Idiomarina loihiensis L2TR: one gene and its partner. The protein of the gene in region 1 interacts with the protein of each later gene in a pairwise test. Links are inferred from orthologs where the notes say so. Each region holds a gene or a part of one and is shown in the gene's direction. Other genes may lie near its edges.

What was found.
Region 2: the proteins of ctaD (region 1) and IL_RS09190 interact in binary tests that used the Escherichia coli proteins (3 or more experiments, as listed by UniProt). The link is inferred for Idiomarina loihiensis L2TR from one-to-one orthologs.

Annotation. Positions count from the first base shown.
Region 1 is NC_006512.1:264,484-274,499, reverse strand. What follows is about bases 134-3,125. They hold ctaD (cytochrome c oxidase subunit I), read left to right. Parts: upstream 134-832; coding sequence 833-2,419; downstream 2,420-3,125. Other genes in these bases: IL_RS01300 (cytochrome c oxidase subunit 3), read left to right, coding at 3,008-3,125; IL_RS01305 (cytochrome c oxidase assembly protein), read left to right, coding at 2,426-2,995; coxB (cytochrome c oxidase subunit II), read left to right, coding at 134-822. In the rest of the region: more of coxB, read left to right, coding at 1-133; more of IL_RS01300, read left to right, coding at 3,126-3,883; IL_RS01295 (DUF2909 domain-containing protein), read right to left, coding at 3,897-4,112; IL_RS01290 (SURF1 family protein), read left to right, coding at 4,090-4,845; IL_RS01285 (hypothetical protein), read left to right, coding at 4,842-5,387; IL_RS01280 (COX15/CtaA family protein), read left to right, coding at 5,397-6,386; cyoE (heme o synthase), read left to right, coding at 6,400-7,296; IL_RS01270 (SCO family protein), read left to right, coding at 7,309-7,923; IL_RS01265 (polysaccharide deacetylase family protein), read right to left, coding at 7,920-9,005; IL_RS01260 (MATE family efflux transporter), read left to right, coding at 9,063-10,016. UniProt on the Escherichia coli protein: Cytochrome bo(3) ubiquinol oxidase is the terminal enzyme in the aerobic respiratory chain of E.coli that predominates when cells are grown at high aeration.
Region 2 is NC_006512.1:1,921,907-1,931,865, forward strand. What follows is about bases 3,363-6,297. They hold IL_RS09190 (pyridoxal phosphate-dependent aminotransferase), read left to right. Parts: upstream 3,363-4,203; coding sequence 4,204-5,391; downstream 5,392-6,297. Other genes in these bases: IL_RS09185 (MATE family efflux transporter), read right to left, coding at 3,363-4,070. Outside these bases: IL_RS09170 (DUF2919 family protein), read right to left, coding at 1-438; IL_RS09175 (DUF2061 domain-containing protein), read right to left, coding at 368-586; excinuclease ABC subunit UvrB, read right to left, coding at 686-2,719; more of IL_RS09185, read right to left, coding at 2,712-3,362; IL_RS09205 (glycosyltransferase family protein), read right to left, coding at 6,303-7,334; IL_RS09210 (phosphatase PAP2 family protein), read right to left, coding at 7,331-7,840; electron transport complex subunit RsxA, read left to right, coding at 8,035-8,616; electron transport complex subunit RsxB, read left to right, coding at 8,616-9,197; electron transport complex subunit RsxC, read left to right, coding at 9,194-9,959. UniProt on the Escherichia coli protein: Shows aminotransferase activity with methionine and histidine as substrates, and to a lesser extent also with phenylalanine.

The DNA of each region.
Region 1 (10,016 bases):
ACCACACTCATTGCCATGGAAGACACGGCAGATGCAGACGTGACGGTTCAGATAACTGGGTCGCAGTGGAAATGGCATTACAAATACTTTGAAAACGATGTTGAATACTTTAGTCGTTTAGCCACTCAGCAGGAGCAAATTAATAATCAGTTTGAAAAAGGCGAGAACTACTTGCTGGAGGTGGACCGTCCCCTGGTTATTCCGACTGACAGGAAGGTACGTTTTTTGGTTACATCGGACGATGTTATTCACAGCTGGTGGGTTCCTGACTTTGCCGTAAAAAAAGACGCTAACCCGGGCTTTATTAACGAAACCTGGACCAGGGTCGATGAACCGGGTATTTATCGGGGTCAGTGCGCAGAGCTTTGCGGTAAAGATCATGGTTTTATGCCCGTCGTTGTTATAGCTAAAGAACCAGCTGAATACGAAAAGTGGATTACTGAGAAAGAGGAAGAGCAACGCAAGGCACGGGAACGTGAACAAGAATTGCTTGCCATGGAAATGTCAGAAGACGAACTCATGGATCTCGGTGAAAAAATTTACAACAGTACCTGCTCTGCTTGTCACCAGGCTAACGGTCAAGGCGTTGACGGCACCTTCCCTGCACTTGCGGGTTCCGGTATCGCAGTGGATCCTGAAGCCAAAGATAAACACATCGACACCGTCGTTAACGGCGTTACCGGCACGGCTATGCAAGCCTTTGGAAGTCAGCTTTCCATGCGCGAATTAGCCGCGGTTATCACCTATGAGCGTAATGCCTGGGGTAACGATACCGGAGACCTGATTCAGGCCGCCGATATTAACGAAGTCATGAATCAATAAGGAGACGGTGATGAGCACTGTAGTGGAAGAAACACATCACGATACACACCACGATCATAAGCCGTCTGGTATTGGTCGCTGGCTATTTACAACTAACCATAAAGATATTGGTTCAATGTACCTATGGCTAAGTTTCACCATGTTTTTGGTGGGCGGTGCTATGGCGATGGTCATCCGCGCCGAGCTGTTCCAACCTGGGCTGCAGCTTGTTGAGCCACAATTCTTTAATCAAATGACCACAGTACATGGTCTGGTTATGATTTTCGGCGCAGTTATGCCTGCTTTTACGGGTTTGGCTAACTGGATGATCCCCATGATGATTGGCGCACCAGATATGGCGCTGCCCCGGATGAATAACTGGAGTTTCTGGATTTTACCTTTTGCTTTCATGATTTTATTGGGTTCTTTGTTTATGGAAGGTGGAGGCCCGGCATTTGGCTGGACAGCTTACGCACCGCTTTCAACAACTTACAGCTCGGATTCAACGGCATTGTTCGTATTTTCAGTACACATTATGGGTATTTCATCCATTATGAGCGCTATTAACGTCATCGTTACTATTATGAACATGCGCGCACCGGGCATGAATTACATGAAAATGCCATTGTTCGTCTGGACCTGGTTTATTACGGCTTTTCTGCTTATTGCCGTAATGCCAGTACTGGCGGGTGCCGTTACCATGTTGCTTACCGACAAATACTTCGGTACGAGTTTCTTTGACGCCGCTGGCGGTGGTGACCCAGTGATGTACCAGCATATATTCTGGTTCTTTGGGCATCCGGAAGTTTACATCATGATTTTACCGTCCTTCGGTATCATTTCAGCAATTATCCCGGCCTTTGCCCGCAAACGATTGTTCGGCTACTCCTCCATGGTATATGCCACGGCGGCCATTGCCTTACTGTCCTTCCTGGTCTGGGCTCACCATATGTTCACCACCGGTATGCCAGTGTTTGCTGAGCTGTTCTTTATGTACTGCACCATGCTCATTGCGGTTCCCACCGGGGTGAAGATCTTTAACTGGGTAGCCACTATGTGGCGCGGCTCCATGACCTTTGAAACACCCATGCTGTTTGCGCTGGCGTTTGTGATCCTGTTTACCATAGGTGGTTTCTCCGGCTTAATGCTGGCTATAACTCCCGCTGACTTCCAGTATCACGACACGTACTTCGTCGTCGCCCACTTCCACTATGTTTTGGTCACAGGTGCCATTTTCTCTATTATGGCAGCGGCTTATTACTGGCTACCTAAGTGGACCGGGCATATGTACGACAGTACGCTGGCGAAAACTCACTTCTGGACATCGCTTATTTCCGTAAACGTGCTGTTCTTCCCTATGCACTTTGCAGGACTTGCCGGTATGCCAAGACGTATTCCGGATTACGCCACGCAGTTTGCTGATATTAACCAGATAGCAAGTATCGGTGGTTTTGCCTTTGGGCTATCACAGCTTATTTTCCTTTGGGTGGCTATTAAGTGCGTTAAAGGCGGCGAAAAAGCAGCGGCTAAACCCTGGGAAGGCGCGGAAGGACTGGAGTGGACAGTTCCGTCACCAGCGCCTTATCACACCTTTGAAAAACCGCCCAAAGTGGAGTGATAAATCATGTCTGAACAGCGTCCCGACAACAGCATTCTGGTTAAGCGACTGTTACTGACAGTCGCTGGAATGTTCGCATTCGGCTTCGCCCTGGTACCACTTTACGACGTATTTTGTGAAGTGACCGGCTTTAACGGTCGTACCAGTAACGAAGCAGCGGTTTATCAACAGGTTGAAGTGGATGAATCACGCACGGTCACGGTGCAATTCCTGACACGCAATGCCAAAGGTATTCCGTGGAAGTTTGAGCCATCGATCAAGCAAGTCAAGATTCATCCCGGTGAAGTTAAAGTAGTTAATTTTTTAGCAGGAAACCCGACTTCCTCAAACATGATCGCTCAGGCTATTCCATCTGTAGCGCCTGCGGAAGCCTCTCTTTACCTGAACAAAGTAGAATGCTTTTGCTTTAACCAGCAACCGCTGGCCGCTGGCGCTGAAACAGAAATGCCAATGCAGTTTTATCTGGACCCGGACATTCCCGATCATATTACGACCTTTACCCTGTCATACACGCTGTACGATATGACAGCCAATACGTCGGCTGAAGCAATTGCTCAGCTGTTAAAAACAGAATAAGGAAACGACGTTATGGCAGAACAACAAAGTTATTATGTTCCTGCTTCCAGTCCCTGGCCAATTGTTGGTGCAGTTGGGCTAGGCTTAATTGCCTGGGGCGCTGGACACACTGTTATTGATATGAGCAAAGAGCAGGATGGTTATGGCAGTACTGTATTGACCATTGGCTTAGTCGTTATAGCCGTCATGCTCTTTGGTTGGTTTCGTGACCAAATCAACGAATCCATGAGCGGTAAATACAGTAACCAACTCGGCGACTCCTACAAACAAGGTATGAGCTGGTTTATTTTCTCCGAAGTCATGTTCTTTGCTGCTTTTTTTGGTGCCCTTTTCTACGCTCGCGTTATTGCCGTTCAGTGGCTGGGAGGAGACAGTAACAATGCTATGACCAATGAGGTTCTGTGGCCAGAGTTTGTTGCGCAATGGCCGTTGGTAAAAACACCAGGCGGCACTGAAACCCAGGCTATGGGTTGGTATGGTCTGCCGGCTATCAACACGCTTATTTTGTTGGCCAGTTCAGTGACCTGTCACTTTGCTCACACAGGCCTGGAACAAAATAAACGTAAACAGCTAACCGCAATGCTGGGCGTTACCATTATTCTGGGTTGCATTTTCCTCTATCTGCAAGGCGCTGAGTATGTGCATGCCTACCAAGATTTAAATCTAACGCTTGATTCCGGTGTTTATGGCAACACCTTTTATATGCTCACCGGGTTCCACGGTATGCACGTAACCTTAGGAACCGTGATGCTTATCATCATGTTCCTGAGGGTTTTGAAGGGGCATTTTACACCAGATAACCACTTCGCTTTTCAGGCGACCAGCTGGTACTGGCACTTTGTTGATGTCGTTTGGTTATGCCTGTTCGTCGTGGTTTACATACTCTAAAAAAACGCCCCGTCTAATAGGGGCGCGGGTTTAAAGGTAAAAAGCCACTAACCGTCGCCGCTATCAGTATCACAAGGATAACGGCGGCCACTCCCACCCGTTTCCCCAGATAATGGGACATGGGTGGTTTATTCGGGTCGTTGCGCAGCATACTGAATAATGCGCGGAACAGATTCACCACCATATAACCAAGCAGCAGTACAATAATGATTTTAAAAAAGACCAACATACGTTTTCCTCTTATCGCTACGTTAGTTACTCTGCTGGCAATTGCGGTGTTGGTCAAGCTAGGTTTTTGGCAACTAGAGCGCGCAGAAGAAAAACGTAAGCTATTTTCCGATTACGAACAGCAACAATCGAAAGGGGATGCAACGGCACTGTCTCAGCTAGGAACAATATCTTCTGAGTCTGATCGCTTTCTTTTTGCCAAAATGGAAGGCGAATTTGTTAAACAACCGGTCTTTTTTCTCGATAATAAAATGACCGATGGCATTGTCGGCTATCAGGTTATTGCCTTGTTTCGCCCTGACGCCAAACCCAATAATTACATTCCTGTTAATATGGGCTGGGTACCTGCTCCTGCATCCCGGCAAGAACTGCCCAAAATAAATGTTCCCGAGAGTAGACAGAATCTTACGGGCTACCTGTACTTTCCCTCGAACAACAAATTTGTCAGTAATACTTATGAAACCGAGTTAGCTGATGACCGAATACGAGTACAAGAGTTTCAGCCTAACGCCATTAGTAAAGAACTCGACATTCCATTAACCGACTACACCTTTTTATTGAAATCACCAGACACCCTGGGTTGGCAACGTAACTGGAAACCCCAGGTAATGTCGCCGCAAAAACATCAGGGTTACGCTGTTCAGTGGTTTTCGCTGGCCATTGCGTGCTTGGTGATTTTTGTATTTGCTGTTATAAAACTGAATAAACAACCAAAAAAAGAGGAGACCCGATGAGCTCCCTGAATCGCTCTCGCCGTTCCATGATTATTGTTTTCCTTGCTTTTATAGTCCCCGTTTTGGCCGCGTGGCTTTTTTTGTCTCAAAACTGGTATGAGGCGGGAACCAATAAAGGCATTTTATTGCAACCCACCATTACCTTAGAACAACAAGCCGAACAGCTACCAGAAGGTTGGCAAGTGGGATATATCGCCCCGCAGAACTGTGCAATCACCTGCGAAAATGCTTTATACGTTATGAACCAAATCGATGTCGCTATTGGCAAAGACACCGATAGGCTAACCCCTGTAGTGTTGCACCAAAGCGAAAGCCTTCAGGCTGGCTTTAATCATAGTGCCCCGCATATTACCCAGCTGGTAACGCCTGAACTGATCGAACAACTTTCAGCTCTGCCCGAAAACACCTTGTTTATTATCGACCCGATGCATAACGTCATGCTGTATTACCCCACCCATGAGGACAAAGAGCAAATGATAACGGAAGGTAAAAACGTGCTGGCGGATCTTCGTAAACTGCTTAAATTGTCCAGAATTGGGTAGGGAAATGACATGCGTTTACTGGTAAAAATTAGTGTTTTTTTTGCTTTTATCGTTATTGTTCTTGGCGCCTTTACCCGGCTCACTGAAGCAGGCCTGGGTTGTCCTGACTGGCCCGGCTGCTACGGTTTTTTGAAGGTACCATCGCAGGAGGAGCACATTCAGCAGGCGGAACTTAGGTTCCCGGATGCACCTGTGGAGCACGCCAAAGCTTGGAACGAAATGGTGCACCGCTACTTTGCTGGCACCCTGGGATTATTAATATTGACCATTGCCATTATTTCCTGGGTTAAAAGCCGTCGCTACAGTCATTACCCGACTCCGGTTAAATTGCCCACTTTGCTTCTCGGGCTAGTAATATTTCAGGCGGCTCTGGGTATGTGGACAGTTACCATGAACCTCCAACCGCTCATAGTCATGGGGCATTTGCTGGGCGGCTTTTCGGTTATATCGCTGCTATATCTGCTCTCGCTGCGGCTGTCATCATTTCGGCTGGCCGGTGGTGACCCGGAACTCAGGCGCTATCGAGGGCTGGCATTTTTTACGCTACTGGTGGTTATTGGTCAAATAGCCTTAGGTGGTTGGGTTGCTGCAAACTATGCCGCCGTAGCCTGCACTGAGCTACCTTTTTGCGAAGGTAACTGGACGGCGCAGCTGGACTTTGCCGGAGCCTTCAGCATACCCGAGGCTGACACCTATCAATACGGTGCTCATGACTACAACGACCGTATGACTATGCACGTAATGCACAGAGTGGGCGCTATTATTACTTTTTTAGTGATTTGTACTCTACTCTTTAAATGCTGGCGAAAAGCGAAGTCACACTTTTTCCGGCGCTCATTAATTGTTATTGGCTTGTTATTATCTTTGCAAATTCTGCTGGGTATTAGTAACGTAGTCTTTCAATTACCGCTTTGGAATGCAGTGGCACATAATGCCGTAGGGGCTTTATTTTTGCTGTCGCTGGTCGCGTTGAACTACAACTTGTCCAGAAAAGCGTAGAGGAGTTGAAACTATGCAATCCGTTGCCACAAATAATATAACAAAGACGCGCAACGCTCATTGGCGGGACTACCTTGAACTGACCAAGCCCCGTGTCGTCGCCTTGCTGTTACTCACCGCCGTGGTTGGCATGTGTCTGGCCACTGAAGAACTGGTGTCGCTGAAAGTACTAGTGCCGGCGCTGACTGGTATTGGACTCATGTCTGCCGCTGCGGCCGCCATTAATCACCTAGTTGACCGCCATATTGACGCAAAAATGGCGCGCACACTTCGGCGTCCGCTGCCTCAGGGAAATTTGTCACCTGCAAAAGTCACCACGTTCGCTGCATCTATAGGTGTCATTGGTTTTGTGACCCTGTATGCCTGGGTTAATCCATTAACTGCCTGGTTAACCTTTGCCAGTATGGTGGGTTACGCTGTGGTTTATACCATGTTCTTAAAACGCGCAACGCCGCAGAACATTGTTATTGGTGGTTTAGCCGGTGCGGCACCACCGTTACTGGGCTGGACCTCGGTGACCAACGAAATTAACGCGCCGGCGGTGCTGCTGGTTATGATCATATTCACCTGGACCCCGCCCCACTTCTGGGCTCTGGCGGTACACCGCGCTAAAGATTATGCCCGTGCCAAGGTGCCAATGCTGCCGGTAACCCATGGTATTGAGTTCACCAAAACCTGTATTTTTCTGTACACCGTTTTGCTGACCGTGGTTTGCCTTATGCCGTTTTTAATTGGCATGACAGGAATGATTTATCTGGTCGGCGTCAGTGTGCTTAATGCTATTTTCCTGGCTTACGCCTGGAAGTTGAAATACTCGCCCAGCAAGAAAACAGCCTTTAACATGTTTGCCTTCTCTATCTGGCACCTCATGCTGCTGTTTGTGATTTTACTGGTCGATCATTACGTATAACTGGAGTAAGACATGAGTCGTATCGTTACGCTGCTGGCTGCGCTTATCGCCCTTGCAGCCGGGTTCGCGGTTTACAATTTTTGGCCGGAAGAAAAACCGGAAGCCTTAATATATGAGCCGCCCCGCGCGTTAAAATCATTTAAGTTAAACAGCACAGCCGACGGCACTATTGAAAACGATGCACTGAAAGGTCAGTGGACCTTGCTCTTTACCGGTTATACCTTCTGTCCTGATATCTGTCCAACCACCATGTCAGACTTAAAAGGAGTGCTACCTTCATTACAGGAAGAAGTGTCTAAACCGGTGAAAGTCTGGATGATTTCAGTTGACCCTCAGCGTGATGACATTGAACGTTTAACTCAATACGTTAACTATTTTGGTGACGACTTTGTTGGTGTGCGAGCCGAGCACAAAGAGCTGTTCCCTTTCGTACGTGATTTAGGCCTAATGTATTCCATTCCCGATGAAGGCGAGGAAAATTACTTGGTTAACCACAGCGCCGCTATTATTCTGGTTAACCCGAACGGGCACCGTAAAGCGATATTTAATGCCGACCACCAACGTGGGGAAATACCGGTAGTCGACATGGAACAACTGGCAAAAGATTTTGCCATTATCGCCAATTAGTCAGGCCAACTGCCTGACTCGTTCGGACGGATAAGTGCTACGGAATACCAATAGTAACGAGACTCTGATGCGCTGGGTGCCGTGCAATTGACGCGTGAGCGCCCAATGTTAATGTCCTTTTCAAGCGTCACTCTAAACTGAGTATCGCTTTCCCATTCAGGTTTTAAGACTGAACCTCCGGCAAAGCATTGCAGCGCATCGGTACGCATATCGTTTAGTGTATCGCCCGCTTCCAGCGTTACGCTAATCGTTGGGCGCTTATTTTCATGTGCGACTAAAGGCTCTTCCGGTTGGTAAGCACTTACCGGCATGGCTTTCGAATTCAACTTGGCTTTCAGCGTATTTAAGTTCGCGTAGATACCAGACGCAGGAAAACGCGTAATAACAGTATCCTCACTCCACTTAGACCATGGGCCTGAATGCTGAGCAAAGGCCAGAAAGCCCCATTCATCCAGTAAAGCTCGCAACTCGTTGTTGTACTCACCGTAAGGATAGGCAAAATACTTCTGCTGTTCGCCTAAGTTCTCATCAATGGCTTCTTGTGCGGTAATAACGTCGTAACGCATGCGCTCCTGCCACTCTTCATCGCTTTCACCTTCCTGCTTGCGAATAAGATGCGCGTGCGTCTGTCCGTGGTTGGCAATAGTCGCCCCGTTCTGCTGAATTTCTTTAAGCTCTTCCCAGCCCATGTAATGGCCGCTGTGCTTACGCAAGAGCTCAGGGTTAACGAACACCGTATAGGGCATTTCAAACTCTTCCAGAACCTTTACAGCGTTTTCATAGACGTTTTGGTAGCCGTCGTCGAAGGTTATAACAACGGCTTTTTCGGGAAGCTCTTCGCCTTTTTCAATGGCATCACGAGCGTCAGTAATATCAATAACGTTAAAGTTGTGCTCCTGCAGGTATTGCAGATGCTCACGAAAAGTCTCCGGGTCAATAGAGGTAACAGCCGGAGTTGAGTCACTCACATGGTGATACTGCAGCACCACCACACTGTCGGCGCTGCCTGCCTGAGCTAATGGTGAGCACCCCAGCAATAACCCCGACGCGGCACTCAACGTCATTTTGTTCAACATCTTCATACTGACTCCTGATAAAGTATAAAAGCCGTTTTTAACCGAGTTTACTTAAGGATAGTTATGCACAAGCTGTTTGGATTCTCATTGTCTGATCACAGCCGCGTTTTTGCGATTGCCCTGCCAATGATTATTTCCAATATTGCTGCGCCCCTTCTCGGTCTGGTCGATACTGCCATCATAGGTCATTTGCCGGACGCTATCTACTTGTCGGCTGTTGCCGTTGGTGCCATGGTGGTCAGTTTTATCTATCTGCTGGCGGTGTTTCTGCGCATGGCCACAACCGGTTACATAGCTCAGTCATACGGTGCCGATGACATACGTGCTCAGCGCCAGCACTTTAATAACGGCATTATTATTGCGCTGGGTTTAGGTGTTTTAATAGCGGTTGCCAGCCCTTTAATTAATGACTTAGCCATGTGGGTTATCGCCCCTTCTGCCGAGCTAGAAGGCTACGCCCGCGATTACATCGAAATACGCCTATGGTCTGCACCGGCTTCGCTGATAACGCTGGTCGCTCTGGGGGTATTATTAGGCCGACAAAACAGCCGCAAAGCCATGCTTCTGGTGATAATCACCAACGCCGTGAATGTGGTGATGGATGTGATACTAATCCTCGGCTTTGGACTGAATGTAAAAGGTGCCGCCTGGGCGTCGCTTAGTGCTGAGTGGGTGACCGCTATTGTCGGCTTCTACTGGACCGCCCGCGCGCTGGGCTGGCACTTACGCCACTGGCAGCTGAAGTTTCAGCAGCTGCGTCAGTTTTTAGGCGTTAACGGTAATATTTTTATACGCAGTCTGATACTGCAGCTCTGTATGGCAACCATGACCGGCTACGCCACTCGCTACGGCAGTACCATGGTGGCGGTTAACGCCGTACTAATGCAATTTCTTATGTTGATATCGCTGGGCTTAGACGGCATTGCTTATTCTGTGGAAGCTTTAGCTGGCGAAGCTAAAGGTCAGAAGCGCTACGATAAAATCCGTTACTGGTGCAAAATTACTTTGCTCTGGTCA
Region 2 (9,959 bases), 1.7 Mb from region 1 along the record:
AACAAACCAACCAAAAACAATTGCGGCGCGACCAAATGAAAAAGCACCATGTTGTTCAATGAATAGCCAGAAAATAAGTACGGCATCAAAAATTAAAGAGAGTAATAACAGAGGTTGAGCAAAACGCATTAATCTATTTGCCCAGTTAGCTTTGTCTTCACCGACAAAGGTGGTTGCCAGCAAAACAATTAAAGCAGGCAGACCAATCAGTAACATCAGCCCGAACTGCTCTGAACTGGTGTAGAAAAGCTTCAGTAATCGAGTTCGGTCTTCAGAAAAAGTCAGAGATATAATGGCGGCGACATAGCCACGCATTTCAAATAAAAGCACCAGCAGGAGCGAGAGCGGTATACTCGCCCGGCCCTCTTTATCCAGGTATCGTGCTCTCTCTACCAATCGCTGCCCGGCGCTTGTCGCCTCGCTGCCAGATTTTTTCATGGAAATAATAACCTACTGTATTCACTAAAGGTTCAATCAGAGCAATAGCACCACCAAGCACGACATCGCCTGTCATTAACCAGACTACGCCAAAGGCGATGGTAAAATGCATGATACCAAATGATACTGTCTTTACTGCGTCTTTCATAACAATCTCCCGCGTCGACTTTTATTGATTGTTGCCGATTAAGATTGTTACAGCCAATTGATAAAAGCGATAACCCTGTTCGCTGCAGGGTATTTATCTTTAAACCGCTCGTTTAAGTTGTTCGCGCAGTTCAGCGACTTCATCGCGCAGTTTACCTGCTTGTTCAAACTCAAGGTTCTGCGCCGCTTTGTACATCTCTTTCTCTTTAGCGTCGATTTCTTTCATCACCGCTTTCGCGTCTTTAACCACTACCGTGCGGGCATCATACCCGGAGGCCACTTCTGCCAGCGCTTTTTCAGCTTTACTCTTACGAGCTTTAGCTGACCCCTGCCCCAAGTCCATCACGTCGGTAATGTCTTTATTCAGTCCCTGCGGGGTAATACCGTGCTCTTTGTTGTAAGCAATTTGCTTCTCGCGGCGACGGTCTGTTTCATCCATAGCGCGTTGCATAGAGCCGGTAATACGGTCGGCGTATAAAATGGCGCGGCCGTTAACGTTACGTGCCGCACGACCAATCGTCTGAATTAACGAACGATCGGAGCGCAGAAAGCCTTCTTTATCCGCATCTAATATCGCGACCAGCGACACTTCCGGCATATCCAGACCTTCCCGCAGCAAGTTAATACCGACCAGCACATCAAACTTACCCAGACGCAAATCGCGGATAATCTCCATACGTTCAACGGTATCAATGTCTGAATGCAGATAACGCACCTTTATGCCGTGTTCATCCAGATAGTCGGCTAAATCTTCCGACATCTTTTTGGTCAAAGTTGTCGCCAGCACCCGCTCGCCGACCTCTGTCCGCAAGCGTATTTCAGACATTAAATCATCCACCTGGGTGGCAACCGGACGCACTTCTATCTGCGGATCAATCAATCCTGTCGGCCTGACAACCTGCTCAACCACTTCATTACCACTGCGCTCTAATTCATACTTGCCCGGTGTCGCTGACACATACAGGGTTTGTGGCGCTATAGCCTCAAACTCATCAAATTTAAGCGGCCGGTTATCCAGTGCTGACGGTAAACGGAAACCGTATTCCACCAGATTTTCTTTACGCGAGCGGTCGCCTTTATACATAGCGCCAATCTGCGACACAGTAACGTGTGACTCATCAATGATAAGCAGTGCGTTATCCGGTAAGTAGTCCATTAAGGTTGGTGGCGGCTCGCCCGGCGCACGACCGGATAAATAGCGTGAGTAGTTTTCAATGCCCGAGCAATAGCCAAGCTCCAGCATCATTTCAATATCAAACTGCGTACGCTGATTAATCCGCTGCTCTTCTATGAGTTTATTTTGCTTAAGCAGAATATCGCGACGATCTTTCAGTTCATCTTTTATCTTTTCAATGGCTTTAACCAGCACTTCCCGCGGTGTTACATAATGCGTTTTCGGATAAATAGTGGCGCGCGCAACGTCTTTTTCCGTAATCTGTCCGGTTAAAGGTTCAAAAAAGCTAATCCGATCAACTTCGCTGTCAAACAGCTCCAGACGCACCGCTATTTCTTCCGACTCCGCCGGAAAGATATCTATCACATCGCCACGAACCCGGTAAGTACCGCGCTCGAAGGCTGCGTCGTTTCGCTTATACTGCAACTGAGCCAAACGCCGCAGAACGTCGCGCTGATCGATAATGTCGCCACGACGCAAATGCAACATCATTTTCATGTAAGACTCGGGATCACCCAGACCGTAGATGGCTGATACCGACGCAACCAGAACCACATCACGGCGTTCCATCAGAGCTTTGGTAGCTGACAAGCGCATTTGCTCTATGTGGTCGTTAATTGAGGCGTCTTTCTCAATGAAAGTATCGGTTGTCGGCACATAAGCTTCAGGCTGATAGTAGTCATAGTAAGAGACAAAGTATTCCACCGCGTTATTGGGGAAATACTCTTTCATCTCACCATAAAGCTGCGCTGCCAGGGTTTTATTGTGTGCCAGTATCAAGGTAGGACGCTGCGAACGTTCAATGACATTCGCCATAGTAAAGGTTTTACCTGAACCAGTTACCCCCAACAGCACCTGATGCGCCAGACCGGCGTCCAGATTATCGAGCAGCGACTCAATGGCTTTGGGCTGGTCACCCGCCGGCTTGTATTTAGAAACCAGTTCAAATTTCTTAGCCACGTTCTCTCCTCAACTCGCGTGAAAACCACCAATACGCAATAACAGCAGTAAACAGATTAGCGACCACCCCGCCAATGAATAAACCGGTTAAGTCAGCGAGTACACTCCCCAAATAAGAGAGCGGTACGAATAAAACAAATAACCGAATGATACTTAACCACAACGCGTTCATTGGCCGGTGCACAGCATTAAAGCTGGAATTGGTCAGTATAATAATGCCCTGCAACCCGTAACCCAACGGCATAATATAAATAAAGAGCTTAACAATGTCGGCAACCGCCTGCTCTTCGGCAAATACCTGAGCTATCCAGTGTGCGGTTACCAGCATCAGTAAATAAATGATCGCCTGAATGGCCAGCACGGCTTTTAACGCGGTTCGATAGGCTTCTTTCACCCGATCAATACGATCCGCGCCGTAGTTCTGGCTAATTAATGGCGGCAACGACATAGACAACGCCAGTATAATGACGCTGGCCAGTGACTCCAGTCGGGACCCGACACCGAACGCTGCCACGGCTGGAGCTCCATAAGATGCGACAATAGCAGTCATCACTGACATAGCTAATGGCGTCAGCATATTGGCGCTGGCTGCCGGCATACCTATTTTTAAAATACCGCGGGCTGACTTAACCCATGCCTGAAAAAAAGGTCGTCCGGCCGGCGGTTTAGAAGAAACCAGCTTGTTTCTGCGCAGCAACCAAAACACTAAAAAGACACCACTAAACCAGGAAATAACACTAGCAAGAGCAGCACCTTCAATGCCCATGGCAGGAATAGGCCCTAGCCCAAAAATTAAAATTGGATCGAAAATGGCGTTCGCCAACCCACCGGAAGCCATAATAAGCGATGGTGTTCGTGTGTCACCGGCGGCTCGCAGAACCGCATTCCCAACCATAGGCGTAACCAACATCACGCAGCCCAGATACCAGAGCGTCATATACTCCCGTATCAATGGCATTAGCCGTTCCTGTGCCTGCAATAAACTGAAAACCGGATCCATCAGCAGGTAGCCAATAAGCGCCAATGCAGCAACTAGTATGGCGGATACTGAAAGCGCAGAAAAACCGTCAAAATGAGCCTCTTCCGGCCTGTCGGAGCCGTATTTACGGGCAATGACGGCAGAAGTGCCTATGCCTAAACCTATGGCCAGGCTTATAACGGTGAAAGTAACGGGAAAGGTAAAGCTGACAGCCGCAAGAGGGTCTGTTCCGAGCATACTGATAAAGAAGGTATCGACAACATTGAAGCTAATGAGAGTAGCCACACCGAAAATAACCGGCCAGGTCATTTCCCAGAGTTTTTGTCCTACCGGCGCGCTGATAAGACTTCTTGATGCGTCGGCAGCTGCCATTCAATCCCTCCTCAGTTCGATAGCCGAATAGTGTACATGAGACTGTGCTTTGTGGCTACGGAGAATAGACTTTAGCCACTGCGATCCGTATAGTAATGGGCATTTCAACCCTTGCGAAAAACAGGATCTGAACGTGGATTATCAACTCTCTGATCGTATCAATGCGATTCAACCATCGCCGACTCTGGCGGTTACTCAAAAAGCCAATGAATTACGCCAACAAGGCAAAGATGTTATTGGTCTGGGCGTCGGCGAGCCAGATTTTGATACACCAGATTTTATCAAAGAAGCGGCTATTCAGGCGATTCGCGATGGTAAAACAAAATATACTGCAGTTGATGGCATCGACGAGCTAAAAGATGCAGTCATTAAAAAGCTGCAGCGCGACAATAACCTGAGCTACGAGCGCAAAGAAATTATTGTCTCTGCCGGCGGCAAACACAGTATTTTTAATTTGCTCAGTGCCTGGTTAAACCCGGGTGATGAAGTCATTATCCCCGCACCTTATTGGGTTTCTTATCCGGATATGACCAAACTAGTTGGCGCAGAGCCCGTTATTGTTAAAGCCGGTATTGATCAGCGTTTTAAGATCACACCAGAACAACTGCGCGAAGCCTTGACCGATAAAACCCGGTTAATGTTCATTAATAGCCCGTCTAACCCGGCGGGAACGGCATACACAGCAGACGAACTAAAAGCTTTGGCTGAAGTATTGCGTGACTATCCAAAGGTACTTATCGCCACTGATGATATGTATGAACATATCCTCTGGAGTGATTCGGCTTTTGCTAACTTCCCTATGGTGGCTCCGGATCTTAAAGATCGCACCGTTATCCTGACCGGAGTATCCAAAGCTTATGCAATGACAGGCTGGCGTATCGGTTATGCTGCCGGACCTAAACCTATTATTGCAGCCATGAAAAAAATGCAGTCACAAAGTACTTCAAATCCAACCAGCATCAGTCAGTATGCAGCGGCGGCGGCATTAAATGGTGACCAGAGCTGCATTGACACAATGGTAAGTGCATTTAAAGAGCGTCACGACTACCTGGTAGATGCCTTAAATAGTATCGACGGCGTTAACTGTGTGCCCGGTGACGGTACCTTCTACGCGTTCGCACAGGTTGACGAACTAATGGCTAAAGCTAAGGTCAGCAGTGACGTTGAACTTTGCGAAAAACTACTTACCGAAGCAAACGTGGCCCTAGTGCCGGGCTCAGCTTTCGGTACCGATGGTTATTGCCGCCTGTCCTTTGCGACCAGCATGGATGTATTAAAAGAAGCGGTTAAGAGAATTAAAGACTTCTCAGAAAGTTTATAAAATAAAGGTTTTGGCGCCATTTTCCTGAATGAGCACCAAAACCCTATTAATTGAACAGTCATTCCAGCTCAAATCACGCCAATATTGCCCTTTTCTATTTTGATAGTTTTATTACAAATTACTAAAAGTTGACCTCAGATAAAGTCAATCAGATCCCGATCAATTTAAGCAATGTCAAGCCCGATCAACTTATTTTTAGAAAGATTTTTTGGCGCGTTTTTTAGTCAAATTCACTAAGAAATACACAAGTTGCTGATTCTTCAGGCATTGGTTGGTGACGTAATCACCAACATGAGTGTTTATTCATCAAAATAACATAACCCATTGTATTTTATAGAAATTAAATCACTGCGTTATTTTTTAACCAGACCTAAAAATGCCTTCAAACCCGCATGAGTCTTACGACTTAACAGAGTTAAACACAAGGTTATCCACAGATTCCGTGGATAAGATCATGTAGCCGTTATCTACTGCGACATTCAGATATCTGTGGATAATGAGATCAGCGATAAACATAGCACTTATGTTATAGATGAATATTTTACAGTTACTTGACATTGTCATCGACAGCGATTGGCGTATGTTTTAGCGCTAATATGATTAAAAAAGCTATTTTGTCGACTTTTTCGACAACCGAACCGTTTTCCTTTAAAAACCTTCGCAGAATAGTTGACACCCCTGCGTATGAGCTTTAATATTCGCAGCCGTTGAATGTTGTTCCCCAGTAGCTCAGTTGGTTAGAGCGGTGGACTGTTAATCCATGTGTCGTTGGTTCGAATCCAACCTGGGGAGCCAAGCAACATCCAACCTGTTCAATTCCCCAGTAGCTCAGTTGGTTAGAGCGGTGGACTGTTAATCCATGTGTCGTTGGTTCGAATCCAACCTGGGGAGCCACATTTAGAGAGAACCGCCTATACGGCGGTTTTTTCGTTTCTGGACCACAGCCCTGCACTCAGTTCAGTAACCGGCTGCTCAGCGCCTTTAGATATCCACTGAGCTAATTCATCTGCAACACTAGGCCAATATAACCGTTGCGGATTACGTTGGGTTAACCAGCTATCAATTGACACACTGTCGATTCGCTTAAGGACATGCGCCAACCCCTGCTCCTGCAGTATCTGCGCATTCCATTTTTGCTCAAACTGACCGGTCAAAGGTTTTACTGCAAGCGCTTTGCCCTGACTCAGAGCCTCGCAACTGGTTTCAAACCCCGCATTAGACAAAATAGCCGACGCCTTATTGAAGTGAGCGGCAAACTCCGCTCTCGAGGGAGGGTAACACTCAATATGACCTAAAGATTCGCGCTTTGCCAAAGGATGAAAAAAAGAAAACTCGTAATTATCTAAAGGCTGCAATTGTTCAATCACATGCCGTGGGTCTTCAAAGGGTAAATACACAACCACACGTTGCATTAAGCCACCACAGTTATTTTCTTCATGCCTGACCACAGGGGGAATCGCATTACCGGTTGAAAGCCAGTGCATACCGACAGGCTCTGAACAGGGCGCAAATGAAGATATCAGCTTTTTCTGCCACCAGGACAAACGCCGGAACAATTCAGGCTCTTGAAACGCATACTGACGACCCAAGCCAATACAGCGTACTCCGGCTTTCTTAGCCGCCCAGGCGGTTACGGGTTCATAATCTGTGATCACTAAATCGTAATTTTTTACCGGTAACTTTTTTACATCCTGCCAAAACTGACTCCAGTCGTTGTTCAGCAACGTCTTACGTCTTCGTAACCGCCCTTTTTCAGTGACAAAAGACAAACCCTGCTGCCACTGATAATCGCCGAAAACGTCCATATCGAATAAGCCGGCAACATCACGCCCCGATATCAGGTAATCAATATCAACATTATATTTTGCAAGAGACTTTGCCATGGTGTGACAGCGACTCAGGTGACCATTACCCGTGCCCTGTATACCATAAAGAATTTTCATATAACGAACTCCGATACGACAATAGCCAGCGAAGCGCCGGCAACAATATCGCTGGGGTAATGGACACCAACCACAACTCGGGAGGCACCAATGGCGGCAGCCCAGCCAAAACAGACTAAGCCAAGATTTGGGTAGTACTGATAGGTTACTGTAGAAAACAGAACCGCAGCTGCGGTATGGCCAGAGGGAAAACTGAATTTATCACTGGCGACAACCAAAGCGGCAAAGGATAAATTTAACTCACTGGGTCGCTGGCGCCGAAAACTGTTTTTCATTATCCAGTAAACCGGTAGCTCAAAAGCAAAGGCAAGTAACAGGTGGGCAAAATAGTCGTCGCCGGATTCGTCCAGAAGCCAGGCCATTAATGCAATAACCAGGTAACCGTAACCGTCACCACTGCGCGACGTCAGCAGTGCAATCTGTCCGGGCAAATCCTTAGCCCGCAAACCAGAAAATAAACAATAGCAATAGCGATCAAAACGTTGTAAATAACTGATTAGTACCATGTGGTTTAAAACCCATTTTGGCTTCAGTTGTAGCTACCTTGCCTAGCCTTTATGACACTAAATGAGCAGTTTCGTGAAGAAAGTATGACAATGCACAAATTTTCTCCAAAACACATGCCCTCTGTCTGTTGTTTATGGCGGCCAAAACACCGATAATATGCGGTCTTTGTTAAACACAGTATCCGGAAAGGTAAATGACCGATTACTTACTGCTACTGATAGGCACCGTGCTGGTTAATAACTTTGTACTGGTGAAGTTTCTGGGTTTATGCCCCTTTATGGGCGTTTCCGGCAAGCTGGACACGGCAATAGGCATGTCAGCAGCGACCACCTTTGTGCTGACCCTGGCCTCGGTCTGTAGCTACCTGGTTAACCAATACCTACTTGAGCCGCTCGACTTAATGTCGCTGCAAACGCTCAGTTTTATTCTGGTTATTGCTGTGGTCGTACAATTTACAGAAATGGTGGTACACAAAACCAGTCCTACGCTGTATCGGTTACTGGGTATTTTCCTGCCACTTATTACCACCAACTGTGCTGTATTAGGTGTGGCTTTGCTTAACGTCAACGAGCAACACAACTTTGTGCAGTCCATTGTTTATGGCTTGGGAGCCGCTATTGGTTTCTCGCTGGTACTTATTTTGTTCTCAGCTCTGCGTGAGCGCTTAGCTGCCGCCGACGTGCCGGTAGCGTTTAAAGGTTCAGCTATTGCGATGATAACCGCAGGGCTTATGTCTCTTGCCTTTATGGGCTTTAGCGGATTGGTGAGCGCTTAATGAGTTTATTCGGAGCAGTTATCGCGCTGGGTATATTAGCGCTGATATTCGGAGTGATTCTTGGCTTTGCCGCGGTTAAGTTCCGCGTCGAAAGCGATCCTATTGTCGACCAAATTGATGAAATTCTGCCACAAACACAATGTGGTCAATGCGGTTACCCCGGTTGCCGACCCTACGCACAAGCCATTGCCGACGGTGACGACATTAACAAATGTCCGCCGGGTGGCGAAGCGACCATAAAGCAGTTAGCCGATTTAATGGGCGTAGAAGCCAAGCCGCTGGATGATGCCCATGGCGAAGAAGACGTTAAAAAAGTCGCTGTTATCCGCGAGGACGAATGCATTGGTTGTACTAAATGTATTCAAGCCTGTCCGGTCGATGCCATTTTAGGTGCAGCGAAACAAATGCACACGGTTATCGAACATGAATGCACCGGCTGCGACCTTTGTGTTGAACCTTGTCCGGTCGACTGTATCGACATGGTAAAAGTAAAAGCAAGACCCGAAACCTGGCAATGGGATTTGGATACAGTGAAAGAGAACATAAAAGCCAATAGCATTCCGGTTAAGGTGGTGGAATGAGCGACGTGCAGGCAAACAAACATGACTTTAGCGCCAATGTGATAGGCCACTTCCCGGGCGGCGTTCATCCTCCTGAACGCAAGCACCCGGCCAGCAGCCAGCCCATTCGTAAACTTAAGTTACCGCAAGAGCTGATTTTGCCGGTGCGCCAGCACATTGGGCCTTCCGGTAAGGTTTTGGTTAAGGTCGGCGAGCGCGTCGATAAAGGCCAGCGTTTAACTGAAGCAGGGTTAAGTCAAGGATTACCCTTGCACGCTCCAACTTCTGGCACCATTGCCGCCATTGAAGAGCGCCCTACAGCACATGCATCGGGCTTGCCGGAACAGGCTATTGTCATTCACCCGGACGGCGAAAACCGCTGGGGAAATAAGCACGCACTGCCCGATTATCATGACGTTGAAATTTCACGCTTACTGGAACTGATTCAGGAAGCTGGTATTGCTGGTTTAGGTGGTGCAGGTTTTCCTACCGCTCAAAAGCTGGCACAACAAAAGCCTCTGAGACACCTTATTATAAACGGGGTTGAGTGCGAACCTTACATTGCCGCAGACGATCGCTTAATGCAGGAACACGCCGATGACATTATTGCCGGCATTCGTATTTTACAGTACATCACCCGTTGCGACTCGGTTCTGCTAGCTATTGAAGATAATAAGCCTGAGGCCATAAAGGCCATGGCAGAAGCCATTGACGACAACCCGCAAATACAGCTTAAGGTAGTGCCCACCAAATACCCTTCGGGTGGGGAAAAACAACTGATTG